4 regions of the Erwinia sp. AnSW2-5 genome follow, and region 1 is predicted to be linked to each of the others. Evidence: predicted binding sites of a transcription regulator. Region 1 holds the regulator's gene; each other region holds the start of a gene.

Evidence for each region. The regulator ArgR, encoded in region 1, controls arginine synthesis, uptake and breakdown. The targets are predictions, from matches to a motif close to ANTGAATAAAAATACANT.
Region 2: argF (ornithine carbamoyltransferase) is a predicted target of ArgR. The motif match lies at 1,651-1,668, and genes of this name have one in related genera.
Region 3: argA (amino-acid N-acetyltransferase) is a predicted target of ArgR. The motif match lies at 1,388-1,405, and genes of this name have one in related genera.
Region 4: argE (acetylornithine deacetylase) is a predicted target of ArgR. The motif match lies at 1,127-1,144, and genes of this name have one in related genera.

The regions. Positions count from the first base shown of each region.
Region 1 is NZ_JBJGXA010000004.1:32,611-35,905, forward strand. Features, by position in the region: gene mdh (malate dehydrogenase) at 15-950, opposite strand; gene argR (transcriptional regulator ArgR) at 1,268-1,738, shown strand; gene yhcN (peroxide/acid stress response protein YhcN) at 2,166-2,429, shown strand; gene yhcN (peroxide/acid stress response protein YhcN) at 2,555-2,824, shown strand; gene yhcN (peroxide/acid stress response protein YhcN) at 2,917-3,180, shown strand; gene ACFL9S_RS04355 (hypothetical protein) at 3,262-3,295, opposite strand, start outside.
Region 2 is NZ_JBJGXA010000032.1:18,747-22,041, reverse strand. Features, by position in the region: gene pyrB (aspartate carbamoyltransferase) at 1-311, opposite strand, end outside; gene ACFL9S_RS19305 (hypothetical protein) at 333-527, opposite strand; gene argF (ornithine carbamoyltransferase) at 618-1,628, opposite strand; gene rraB (ribonuclease E inhibitor RraB) at 1,786-2,214, shown strand; gene miaE (tRNA isopentenyl-2-thiomethyl-A-37 hydroxylase MiaE) at 2,270-3,034, shown strand; gene ACFL9S_RS19285 (GNAT family N-acetyltransferase) at 3,096-3,295, opposite strand, start outside.
Region 3 is NZ_JBJGXA010000027.1:76,829-80,123, reverse strand. Features, by position in the region: gene amiC (N-acetylmuramoyl-L-alanine amidase AmiC) at 1-1,206, opposite strand, end outside; gene argA (amino-acid N-acetyltransferase) at 1,438-2,793, shown strand; gene recD (exodeoxyribonuclease V subunit alpha) at 2,993-3,295, opposite strand, start outside.
Region 4 is NZ_JBJGXA010000016.1:12,190-15,484, forward strand. Features, by position in the region: gene ACFL9S_RS13280 (argininosuccinate synthase) at 1-197, opposite strand, end outside; gene argB (acetylglutamate kinase) at 244-1,020, opposite strand; gene argE (acetylornithine deacetylase) at 1,192-2,343, shown strand; gene ppc (phosphoenolpyruvate carboxylase) at 2,589-3,295, shown strand, end outside.

The DNA of each region.
Region 1 (3,295 bases):
GCATAAAGGGGTTATTACTTGACGAACTCTTCGCCGAGAACAATATCCTTCTTCAGCGTATCCAGCATGCCATCCAGCGACTGCTGTTCAAACGCGCTCAGTGTCCCGATAGGACGACGCTCAACAATACCGTTTTTACCCAGCAGCAGCGGCTGTGAGAAGAAACGAGCATGTTCGCCATCCCCTTCAACAAAAGCACATTCAACAATGTTGCTTTCGCCTTTCAGGGCGCGCACCAGTGACAAACCAAAGACCGCAGCCGCCTGGCCCATCGACAAGGTTGCAGAACCGCCACCCGCCTTGGCCTCGACCACTTCAGTACCCGCGTTCTGGATACGTTTAGTCAGATCAGCCGCTTCCTGCTCGGTAAAGGTCACGCCAGGGATCTGTGACAACAATGGCAGGATCGTCACGCCAGAGTGTCCACCGACCACTGGCACGTTGAGTTCTTGAGGCTGCTTGCCTTTCAGCTCAGCAACAAACGTGTTCGCGCGAATGATATCGAGAGTTGTGATGCCAAAAAGTTTATTTTTGTCGTAAACGCCTGCTTTCTTCAGCACTTCAGCAGCAATCGCTACCGTGGTATTGACCGGGTTGGTAATGATACCAATCAGTGCTTTTGGGCTGGTCGAGGCGACCTGCTCAATCAGATTACGCACAATGCCGGCATTTACGTTGAAAAGATCTGAACGATCCATACCCGGTTTACGTGCAACACCAGCAGAAATTAGCACCACGTCTGCGCCCTTAAGCGCCGGGGTAGCATCTTCACCGCTGAAACCTTCAATTTTGACTGCTGTAGGGATGTGGCTTAAATCAACCGCTACACCGGGGGTAACCGGAGCGATATCATAGAGGGAGAGTTCTGAGCCTGCCGGAAGCTGAGTTTTAAGCAGGAGGGCCAAAGCCTGACCAATACCACCTGCTGCACCGAGGACTGCAACTTTCATCCTAAACTCCTTATTATTTTTTGAACATTACATGTGCCGGGAAATCAATAAACAGATACATCGTGATTGGGCGTTACATTACACCTTTAGCGCGCTGTGGAACAACCTCAACATTATAACAAAGTGTTCACAAAGTGCGCATTTCAGCACCGCGTCAGCACGCTTTTTTTGCTGATAAAATTTGGTAAACTGCCGCACCCACGCTCTTAAAATGTCCTTTTCCTCACTTCTCATTTGCATAAACATTCATTTTATTGCATATTAATGTAATATCCTGCTGAGGGTATCCCTTAATAACTCCCTTTTATCGGTAACCTATGCGTAACCCATCAAAGCAAGAAGACCTGATCAAGGCATTTAAAGCCTTACTCAAGGAAGAAAAATTCAGCTCGCAGGGCGAGATTGTCAGCGCACTGCAGGAAGAAGGCTTCGAGAATATCAACCAGTCGAAAGTGTCCCGCATGCTGACGAAGTTCGGTGCAGTGCGCACGCGTAATGCGAAAATGGAGATGGTTTACTGCCTTCCAGCAGAACTGGGCGTGCCGACCACCACCAGCCCGCTGAAAAATCTGGTGCTGGATATCGACTTTAACGATGCGCTGGTTGTGATTCACACCAGCCCGGGTGCCGCACAGCTGATTGCACGCCTGCTAGACTCATTGGGAAAGGCGGAAGGCATTCTTGGAACTATCGCCGGGGATGACACCATCTTTATTACGCCTGCGCGCGCCTTTTCGGTGAAACAACTCTACGATGCAGTGCTGGTACTCTTCGAGCAAGAGTTATAAGGCACCACCGGCGTTAACCTGGCGGCAACACTCGCCAGTTATGCATTTTACTTAGGGCTGATGATCATCGGCCCTTTTTTATTTCCCTGATAAAACAATCAACAGCAGCATATCCCACTTCCTTTTCGTTCTGAACCTCACAGCTACAACTACCAAACATTATTTCAGCAATGTGATCGCCCCCTAATAAGCGCACAAATAGCTAATGTCACGCAGTGCGATGTTTTTACAAGCATTTAACAGGTGCAGGGTGAAATATAAGCGTTTTTTATAACGACTGGTTATTAAAAACACCCTAACACCAGAAGAATCCCAACAAAACATTATTAGCGTGCTATTAATTTTTTACGTTATTAGATCTATACTTGTTTTCGTGATGCAAATCACAGTACGTAAAAAGATAAAAACAGTTGACGAGGAAATTATCATGAACGTTAAAACTACTATTACTGCATTGAGCGTGTTATCTGCGCTGTCATTTGGTTCTTTTGCCGCTGAATCTGTTAACACCGATCAGGCTAAGAATCTGCAATCTATCGGCGTCGTTAGTGTCAGTGGTTTAGCCGGATCGCCGATGGATATCCGTCAGGCACTGAATAATAAAGCAACTGAGAAAGGCGCCAGCGCATACCGCGTTATCGAAGACTACGAGAACGGTAACTGGCACGCGACAGCCGAGCTGTACAAATAAGCCAGTATGTAACCTGGACGTCTATTTATTAGTTAATTAATTAATGAAATACGGTAACCCCAAGTATAAAAAACGCTTTTAAGCCCTTTCGGTTACCGCGCAACCCTAATTCTGGAGTCATCATCATGAAAACCACTTTTACCATCGCTGCATTGAGTCTTGCTTCTGTTCTGTCATTCGGCGCCAGCGCCGCGAATCTGGTCACTAATGAGCAGGTCGCCAGCCAAAACCTGCAATCTGTCGGCACCGTAAGCGTCAGCGGCATTGATGGCACGCCAATGGATATCCGTCATGCGCTGTCAGAGAAAGCCGACCAGCAGGGCGCAACCTCTTACCGCGTTATCGAAGCACGTAACGACGGTAACTATCACGCCACCGCTGAACTGTACAAATAACATCGTATCGGGTGCTGCTGCACCCGCCCGTGACATGACTGCGGTCATGATGTTGAATCCGCAGGTTGTTGGTCACAATGAGGAGATTAATCATGAAAATTAAAACAACCATCGCTGCATTGGGTCTGTTCTCTGTCGTCAGCTTTGGCGCATCTGCTGCACAGCTGGTCAACAGCCAACAGGCTGAAAATCTGCAATCTGCGGGGACAATTACGTTGAGTGGCGTGGCGGGTACACCGTCGGATATTCGTCAGCAGCTGTCACAGAAAGCTGACCGTGAAGGTGCCAGTGCTTATCGCATTATTGAAGCACGTAATCAGGACAGCTGGCACGCAACCGCCGAGCTCTATAAGTAATTCCTCGTCAATGCACTGCCCATGATGGGCAGGCCAGACGACCTTTTTGGCCCCGTTCGCCGGGGCCTTTTTTTTGCCCGTCTACCTGACGTTAAAGCGGAGCTGGCCCTCCAGC
Region 2 (3,295 bases), on a different contig from region 1:
ACAATCGCATCAACATAGGTGCCAATCACGGAGATGGTATCGGCCAGGGTTTCCCCTTTCTTGCCCAGCGAGGTGTTGCCGCCATCGGCAAAGCCGACCACGGACGCGCCAAGACGATGCATCGCCGTTTCAAACGACAGGCGGGTACGGGTGGAGGCTTCAAAGAAGCAGCTGGCAATCACGTTATGCTTCAGCAGTTCAGGCTGCGGGTTCGCCTTCAGGCTGGCCGCGGTACGCAGCACCAGCTCCAGCTCTTCACGGTTGAGATCGTTAATTGAAATAATGTGTTTGTGATATAGGGGGTTAGCCATTTCCACTCCTTATGCTCGTTATCATTCATGATGCAGCTGTGTTGGCTGCCTCAGGAATGCTATAGAGCAATGTTTTTGCATTAAAATGCGGGCAAAAAAAAGCCCCTCATTGAGGGGCTTTTCTTGATGATCGGTCATGCAACGGGAGGAAAAACGGTGCTGCCCGCCTGTTGAAAGGCGATTCAGTACGGCTTGATTAACACAATTGAGTTTCATGCATCCTCCCGGCAAACGGGGTGCATTATACGCATTCATTCGTTTGCAGCAAGCGAAAAACGCACAACGTAATCGTTTGCCTCGACTGAATTACCCCAGTTGTGCCAGCGTTGCGACCATCACGGCTTTAATGGTGTGCAGACGGTTTTCCGCCTGGTCAAACACCACGCTGTGCGACGATTCAAACACCTCGTCGGTCACTTCCATGCCGCCGTGCAGATCGTACTGCTGTGCCATCTGCTGGCCCAGCGTGGTCTGGTCGTCGTGGAATGCAGGCAGGCAGTGCAGGAACTTCACCTGCGGGTTACCCGTGGCCTGCAGCATCGCCATATTCACCTGATAAGGGCGCAGCAGGGCAATACGCTCGTGCCACACCTCTTTCGGCTCACCCATAGAGACCCAGACGTCGGTGTAGATGAAATCAGCGCCCAGCACCCCTTCCGCAATATCTTCTGTCAGGGTGATTTTACCGCCGGTTTTTTCTGCCACGCTGCGGCACTCGGCAACCAGCGCTGCATCCGGCCAGCAGCTTTTCGGTGCCACCAGACGCAGATCCAGGCCTGTCAGCGCCGCCGCTTCCAGCAGCGTATTACCCATATTGTTGTGCGTATCGCCAACGTAGGCCAGGGTCATCTGACTGAAGGCTTTCTCCGGCAGGTGTTCCTGCATGGTAAGCAGGTCGGCCAGCAACTGGGTAGGATGAAACTCATTGGTCAGGCCGTTCCACACCGGCACGCCAGCGTGTTCGGCGAGGGAGTCCACCAGCACCTGGCCGTGGCCACGATATTGAATACCGTGGTACATACGGCCCAGTACGCGTGCGGTGTCTTTCATCGACTCTTTATGGCCAATCTGGCTGCCGCTTGGGCCAAGATAGGTGACGTTCGCGCCCTGATCGTATGCGGCAACTTCGAAAGAGCATCGGGTGCGGGTCGAGTCTTTTTCGAAGATGAGCGCAATATTCTTACCTTTCAGGTGCTGAATTTCTTCGCCATTTTTTTTATCGGTCTTTAACGTGGACGCCAGCGCCAGTAAGCCGTTGATTTCAGCAGGGGTGAAATCGAGCAGCCTGAGGAAGTGACGTTGATATAATTGACTCATAAAGCACTCCAGGGTCATCTTTAATGAATTAAAATTCAATTTAACCGTATTAATATTCACTTTCAACCCCGGAGAGCAGAAACTTTCTTTTAAAGGTAGTGGCGCAGAGGGCACTGTGGGAAAATACGCGAAATAACGCCCTAATGAGGAAGAGATCATGGCTAATGAAGCATTGTTGGAAGAGCAGCGTGAAGAAACGCGGCTGATTATTGAAGAGCTGCTGGATGATGGCAGCGACCCGGATGCGCTGTACACCATTGAGCATCATTTCTCTTGCGACAGCTTCGATGCGCTGGAGAAAGCGGCGGTGGAAGCCTTCAAACTGGGTTACGAAGTGACCGAGCCGGAAGAGCTGGATCTGGAAGACGGCACCAAAGTAATGTGCTGCGATATCCTCAGCGAAGGCGCGCTGAACGCTGAGCTGATCGACGCGCAGGTTGAGCAGTTGATCGATGTGGCGGGCAAGTTCAACGTTGACTACGACGGTTGGGGCACTTATTTCGAAGATCCGGATGCGCAGGATGACGACGAAGACGACGAAGATGACGAAGCCATCGACGGCGAAGATAACGGCATCCGTCACTGATTCTCCCCTGTAAATTCTGGCCGGGCATGCCCGGCCACTTCATGACGTTGAGCGAATGAATACCGAACACCTGCTGGCCCCTGTCCTCGATTTCCTGCACTGCCGTACGCCTCAAGCCTGGATTGACGAAGCCCGTCAGCCGCAACATCTTCCTCTGCTACTGACCGACCATCTGGTGTGTGAGCTGAAAGCGGCGCAGACCGCCATGTGGCTGATCCGTAAATATGTCGCGGACACAGCCAGCGGCGATGCACTGCTGGCGTGGCTGAGCCCCTGGGAGCAGTTTGTTCACAACGATCAGGCCGATCTGGCTTTTCTTGAACAGCATAAAGGGTTGTCAAAAACCATTATCAACCGCGAAGAGGTGCCCTGGGGCGATGAGCTGGTGGATAAGATGGTGCTGCTGATCAAAGAAGAGCTGCACCATTTCTATCAGGTGCTGGAGATTATGCAGGCACGCGGTATTCCCTATATGCGCATCACTGCCAGCCGCTATGCCAAAGGGTTAATACGCGAGATCACCACGCATGAACCGCAAACGCTGGTGGATAAACTGATTTGCGGGGCCTATATCGAAGCGCGGTCCTGCGAGCGATTTGCCAGCCTGGCACCGTACCTGGATGATGAACTGTCGGCGTTTTATGTGTCGCTGCTGCGCTCAGAGGCGCGTCACTATCAGGATTACCTGGCGCTGGCTGCACTGATCTCACCAACGGATATCAGTGTGCGGGTGCGTAAAATCGGGGAAACGGAAGCGCGTCTGATCATGGAACCGGACAACCAGCTGCGTTTTCACAGTGGTGTTCCGGCATTTTCCTGACGGAATGGCCGAAAACGTGATGAATCGTAGGGCGGACCGAGGTTTGGGTCCGGCCGCCCTATTACAGGTTCTTCAGCATCGTCACTTCGCAATCCACATGACCGGTGGAGCCCATCGGGCCATCGATATGCTCGAAGCCGAGATGCTCATACAGGCGAATGGCACGCGTCAGTGACGCGGTGGTTTCCAGGTAGCAGCGTTTGAAACCCTGCTCGCGGGCGTAGTCCATCGCTTGAATCGCCAGACGGCGTGCCAGCCCGA
Region 3 (3,295 bases), on a different contig from region 1:
TTTAATCCCAGCCAGAATAGAATCCGCCACCTGATGCTGAAAATGCGTGGTGCGCAGCTTACGTTCCTCTTCGATGTTACTGATAAATGCTGTTTCTACCAGAATCGAAGGGATATCCGGTGCTTTCAGTACCGCAAAGCCTGCCTGATCGACTGTCCGTTTATGCAGATGGTTAATTTTCCCCATGCGCGCCAACACCTCTTTGCCAAACTTCAGGCTGTCGTTAATCGTCAGGCGCTGCACCATATCGAACATGGTGTGGTCGAGGTAACGGTCGCCGCTCATGCTAACGCCACCAATCAGATCAGATTCATTCTGAGACTGTGCCAGAAAGCGGGCAGCGGTGCTGGTTGCACCTTTAGTGGACAGCGCGAACACCGATGAACCCCGAGCCGCCCGGCTGGTAAACGCATCAGCATGAATCGAGATAAACAGATCGGCACGCTGCTTACGCGCTTTCGCCACGCGCACTTTCAGGGGAATAAACACATCTTCATTGCGCGTCATATAGGCACGCATATTCGGCTGCTTATCGATCAGGGTCTTCAAACGCCGGCCGATCTTCAGCACCACATCTTTCTCACGGGTTTTATGCTTACCGATCGCCCCGGAATCCTCCCCGCCATGACCGGGATCGATCATGATGACAATCGGACGATCCCGACCAGCCTTACCCGGAAGCGGCGCGGCCGCAGGCTGGCTGCGTTCGAGATCGCCCTTGTTGTAATCTTCCAGCAATGCCAGTAGCGGATCATCATTGTGCTGCTGCGTTTGCACCGGATAGAGGTCCAGCACCAGACGATTTTTGATCCCGGCAACCGGATCCAGCGTAAAGATGCGCGGCGCAACGTTTTGCTTCAGCTCCAGCACCAGCCGGACGGTGTTTTGATCGAATTGGCCGACACGCGCATTTTTAATATAGGGATCGTCCTGACGTACCAGGTTACCCACGCCATTCAGCGCCGAATTCAGCCGGATATTTTCGATATCCACCACCATGCGCTCGGGATTGCTGAGCGCAAATTGCTTATACTTAAGCGGCGTATTGGACTCAATGGTCAGACGCGAATAGGTAGAAGAAGGCCAGAGGCGGATCGCGACTACATGGCTACTGGCGGCCATGCCGACGCGGCTAATGCTGAGTAACCAGGCTGCGCCTGCCCCTTGTAATAACCGCCGCCGGTTAAGAGAGGTTGAATCGGTCATGCCGCTCCTGATGCTGTGATTTAGCGAATAAAAAGCCAATAACAAAAAAATTGCGAAAACTTTAACGAATCAGCCCGGCAGTGTCACCCCAAAAAAGCGAATAAATGCAGGACATTAGCCACTGAGAAATGCGGTAACGGGTGATAAGTAAGGATAAATGTCACTTGCACCCGGACTGATAAAAGAATAAAAATACACTTTTATCGAATAATAATTCAAAGAGGGTTTGCCGTGAAGGAACGTAGTACCGAGCTGGTCCAGGGATTTCGCCATACTGTTCCCTATATCAACGCCCATCGTGGTAAAACGTTTGTCATTATGCTGGGTGGTGAAGCCATCGAGCATGAGAACTTCTCAAGCATCGTCAACGACATCGGCCTGCTGCACAGTCTGGGTATTCGCCTGGTCGTGGTGTACGGTGCCCGGCCGCAAATTGATGCCAGCCTCGCCGAGCGTCATCTCGAACCGCTCTACCATAAACATACCCGCGTGACGGATGCGCAGTCGCTGGAACTGGTCAAACAGGCAGCCGGCCGTTTGCAGCTGGATATCACCGCACGCCTGTCGATGAGCCTCAACAACACGCCGTTACAGGGCGCGCATATTAATGTGGTCAGCGGTAACTTTATTATTGCCCAACCACTGGGCGTGGATGACGGCGTGGATTACTGCCACAGTGGCCGTATTCGTCGTATCGATGAAGAAGCCATTCATCGCCAGCTGGACAGCGGCGCCATCGTGCTGATGGGACCGGTTGCCGTTTCGGTCACCGGAGAGAGCTTCAATCTGACGTCTGAAGAGGTTGCCACGCAGCTGGCGATCAAACTGAAAGCGGAAAAGATGATTGGCTTTTGCTCCGAACAGGGCGTGACCAACAGCGAGGGCAATATTGTTTCCGAGCTGTTCCCTAACGAAGCGCAAAAGCGCATTGAAGAGCTGGAAACCAGCGATGATTATCACTCCGGCACCGTGCGTTTCCTGCGTGGCGCAGTGAAAGCCTGCCGCAGTGGCGTACGCCGCAGTCACCTGATCAGCTACCAGGAAGATGGCACCCTGTTGCAGGAGCTGTTCTCACGCGACGGTATTGGTACACAGATCGTGATGGAAAGCGCCGAGCAGATCCGCCGTGCCACGATTAACGATATTGGTGGCATCCTGGAACTGATCCGCCCGCTGGAGCAGCAGGGTATTCTGGTGCGTCGCTCGCGCGAGCAGCTGGAAATGGAGATCGATAAGTTTACGATTGTTGAACGCGATAACCTGACCATCGGCTGCGCTGCGCTCTATCCCTTCCCCGAAGAGCAGATCGGTGAAATGGCCTGCGTGGCCGTCCACCCGGATTACCGCAGTTCGGCACGCGGCGAGGCACTGCTGGAGCGTGTAGCGTTACAGGCGCGCCAGATGGGGTTGAAAAAACTCTTTGTGCTGACCACCCGCAGTATTCACTGGTTCCAGGAACGTGGCTTTGTCCCGGTGGATATCGAACTGCTGCCGGAAAGCAAAAAGCAGATGTACAACTATCAGCGCCGTTCTAAAGTGCTGATGGTTGACCTGCGGGAAGCCAACGCACATACGCGGCAGAGTTAATCGCGCACCGCGCGATTAACTCTGTAGGGGTCGATCATCTTTTCCGATCGACCCGTGCCGCGCACCGCGCGATTAACCGTAGGGGTCGATCATCTTTTCCGATCGACCCTTGTCGCGCACCGCGCGATTAACGCCGGGCGGATCGAAACCCATGATCCGCCCCTACAACACCAGACAGATCGTCATAATCTTTCCGCCCCTACACCTGCGTTAACCGATCCACCAGCCCGCTACGCCGCTGCGTGCGCATCTTCACTGCAGCGTTAAACACCGATTTATCCGCATACAGCGTTAACTGCCGTTTAGCACGCGTGATGGCGGTATACACCAGCTCACGCGTCAGCACCGGCATCACCTGATTTGGCAACACCATCAGCGTATGTTCAAATTCAGATCCCTGCGACTTATGCACCGTCATCGCCCAGGCGCTGTCATGCGGCGGCAGGCGGCTCGGTTGCACGGCTTTGATGCTGCCATCAGGCAGTGGGAAAAACACCTTTAA
Region 4 (3,295 bases), on a different contig from region 1:
ACGTGACACTCTGAAGCACCGGATTGCAGCGCTTTCTGCTCCACGCCTTCCAGATCGCCACGTTCCTGGCCGATATCCGCCACGAATGCCACCACTTCACAGCCGCCGTAGTTCTCTTTCAGCCAGGGAATGATGGCCGAAGTATCCAGACCGCCGGAGTAAGCCAGTACGATTTTTTTGATGCTTTTATCTTGCATTGTCTCTTCCTTCAATTTCCCATCATCTTGCGGGAAAGGTTGATAATTAAGCGAGGATACGGGTGCCAATAGACACGCCGTTAAACAGGGCTGGCAGCTGTTCCGCATGGCGCCAGCTGGCAATATCCACCGGACGGCCCAGGGTACGGGCAGCGTCCAGTGCGGCATTCACCTTAACAATCATGCCGTCAGTGATCACGCCGTCAGCAATCAACTGTTCCGCTTTCTCTGCCGTCATCTCTTCGATGCGTTGTTTATTGGCGTCGAGAATACCGCTCACGTCAGAGAGCAGAATCAGGTCTGCGCCCAGGGTGGCGGCCAGCGCCGTCGCGGCCTGATCGGCGTTGACGTTCATCAGCAGGCCATCCTGGGTAATACCAATCGAACTCACCACCGGCAGATAACCGGCTTCCAGCAGGGTAGCGATCAGACGCGGCGAACCGGGTGTTGCCAGGCCCACGTGTCCGAGTTCATCATCAAACGGCGCAACATTGACGCTACCACCGTCACCGAGGCACAGGCCAACAGCCTCAATGCCATGTTTTTTCGACCAGGCCAGCAGGGTTTTGTTCGCCGTCCCGGCCAGCGCACCGGTAATAATGTCAATCTGATCGGCGGGTGTCACACGCAGGCCGTTTTTCTTCTTCACTGGCAGCGCAAGCTTAGTCATCAGCTCATCCACCAGGCAGCCACCACCGTGAACAATCAGCAGTGGGCGTTGGTGGGCAGCACGGTAAGTCACCAGGGCGTCAAACAGCCGCTCCAGCGCTTCTTCGCTGTCCAGCAACACACCACCCAACTTGATAATTAACGGATTTGTCATGAAAGTCACTCGCTCACTGTGAGTCATTGCGCTTCAGGGCTGCCAAAACGCCTGTTGAACTGCTACCGTGGAAGACAAATTTATCGGTTTCCATCCGGTCGTCATTAATGTATTTTTATTCACTATTAATGCATGAATATTGATACTATCCTAACTCAAGGACTGTCAACAGTGAAGACAAAATTACCCCCTTTTATCGAGATTTACCGCCAGTTGATTGCTACGCCATCAATCAGTGCAACCGACAGTGCGCTCGATCAGAGTAATCAGACTTTAATCAATTTGCTGGCCGGCTGGTTCCGCGATATTGGCTTCAGCGTGGAAGTCCAACCCGTCCCCGGTACGCGCAACAAATTCAATATGCTGGCGAAGAGCGGCAACGGCGCCGGAGGCCTGCTGCTGGCGGGTCATACCGATACCGTTCCCTTCGACGATGGCCGCTGGACGCGCGATCCCTTTACCCTGACCGAGCACGACAACAAACTGTACGGTCTGGGCACAGCGGATATGAAAGGCTTCTTCGCCTTCATTTTAGATACTCTGCGTGATATTGACGTGTCAGCGCTGAAAAAACCGCTGTATATCCTTGCTACCGCCGACGAAGAAACCACGATGGCGGGCGCGAAGTTTTTCTCTGAAACCACCAGCCTGCGGCCGGACTGCGCGATTATCGGTGAACCCACCTCACTGAAACCCGTTCGCGCCCACAAAGGCCATATCTCCAATGTGATCCGCATTCAGGGTCAGTCCGGCCACTCAAGCGATCCGGGGCGCGGCGTCAACGCCATTGAGCTGATGCACGAGTCGATTACCCATCTGATGGAACTGCGTAATACGCTGAAAACGCGCTACCACCATGATGGCTTCGCGATCCCCTACCCGACCATGAATTTTGGTCATATCAACGGTGGCGACGCTGCCAACCGTATCTGCGCCTGTTGTGAACTGCATATGGATATTCGTCCGCTGCCGGGCCTGACGTTAAGCGATCTTGATGGGCTGCTGAATGAATCGCTGGCGCCCGTCAGTGCACGCTGGCCAGGCCGCCTGACCGTGGGCGAACTGCATCCACCGATCCCGGGTTATGAATGCCCGCGCGAGCATCAGCTGGTGCAGGTCGTGGAGAAATTGCTGGGAACAGAAACGGAAGTGGTGAACTACTGTACCGAGGCGCCATTCATCCAGGAAATCTGCCCGACACTGGTTTTAGGCCCGGGATCGATCGATCAGGCGCACCAGCCGGATGAATTTATCGACACGGCATTTATCAAACCTACCCGCGAGTTGATAGCCCAGGTGGTGCATCATTTTTGCCACCATTAAGTGAAAAAGAATGCAAACGGCTGTGAAAACAGCTTGTTGCCCGCAATTTCAATTATTCTGGATGATAAGAATAACTTATCTCACTCCGCTGTAATTAAATTTCATAAATTCCCGCTATTTAGCGTCACGATGCGGCAAATTTAAGTCAATTGACGAATGGTTGCTAACGTGGCTAGATAAAAGGCTAAGTTATGCCCACAAGGGTGAAATAAAGCTACAAATACAAGAAGGGTGTCAGGGGTCATATGAACGAACAATATTCCGCAATGCGAAGTAATGTCAGTATGCTCGGCAAACTGCTCGGGGATACGATTAAGGATGCACTGGGAGAGAACATCCTGGACCAGGTAGAAACCATCCGTAAGCTCTCGAAGTCATCACGTGCGGGAAATGATGCCCACCGTCAGGAACTGCTGTCCACGCTGCAAAATCTGTCCAATGACGAACTGTTGCCGGTTGCCCGTGCTTTCAGCCAGTTCCTTAACCTGACCAACGTGGCCGAGCAGTACCACACCATTTCGCCAAAAGGCGAAGGCGCGAATCACCCGGAGCTGCTGGCGAAAACCTTTGAACGCCTGAAACAGCAGCCGGATCTGACAGAAGCCGCCGTACGTGAAGCCATTGAATCCCTGTCGCTTGAACTTGTTCTGACCGCGCACCCGACTGAAATCACCCGCCGTACCCTGATCCATAAGCTGGTAGAAGTGAATACCTGCCTGCAACAGCTGGATCACAACGATCTGTCCGACTATGACCAGGGCAAGATTATGCGCCGCCTGCGTCAGCTGGTGGCACAGGCCTGGCATACCGATGAAATTCGCAAATACCGCCCGACACCGGTCGATGAAGCCAAATGGGGCTTTGCGGTCGTAGAAAACAGCCTGTGGGAAGGTGTTCCTCAGTTCCTGCGCGAGCTAAACGAACAGGTTGAAGCCGCTTTTGGCTACACCCT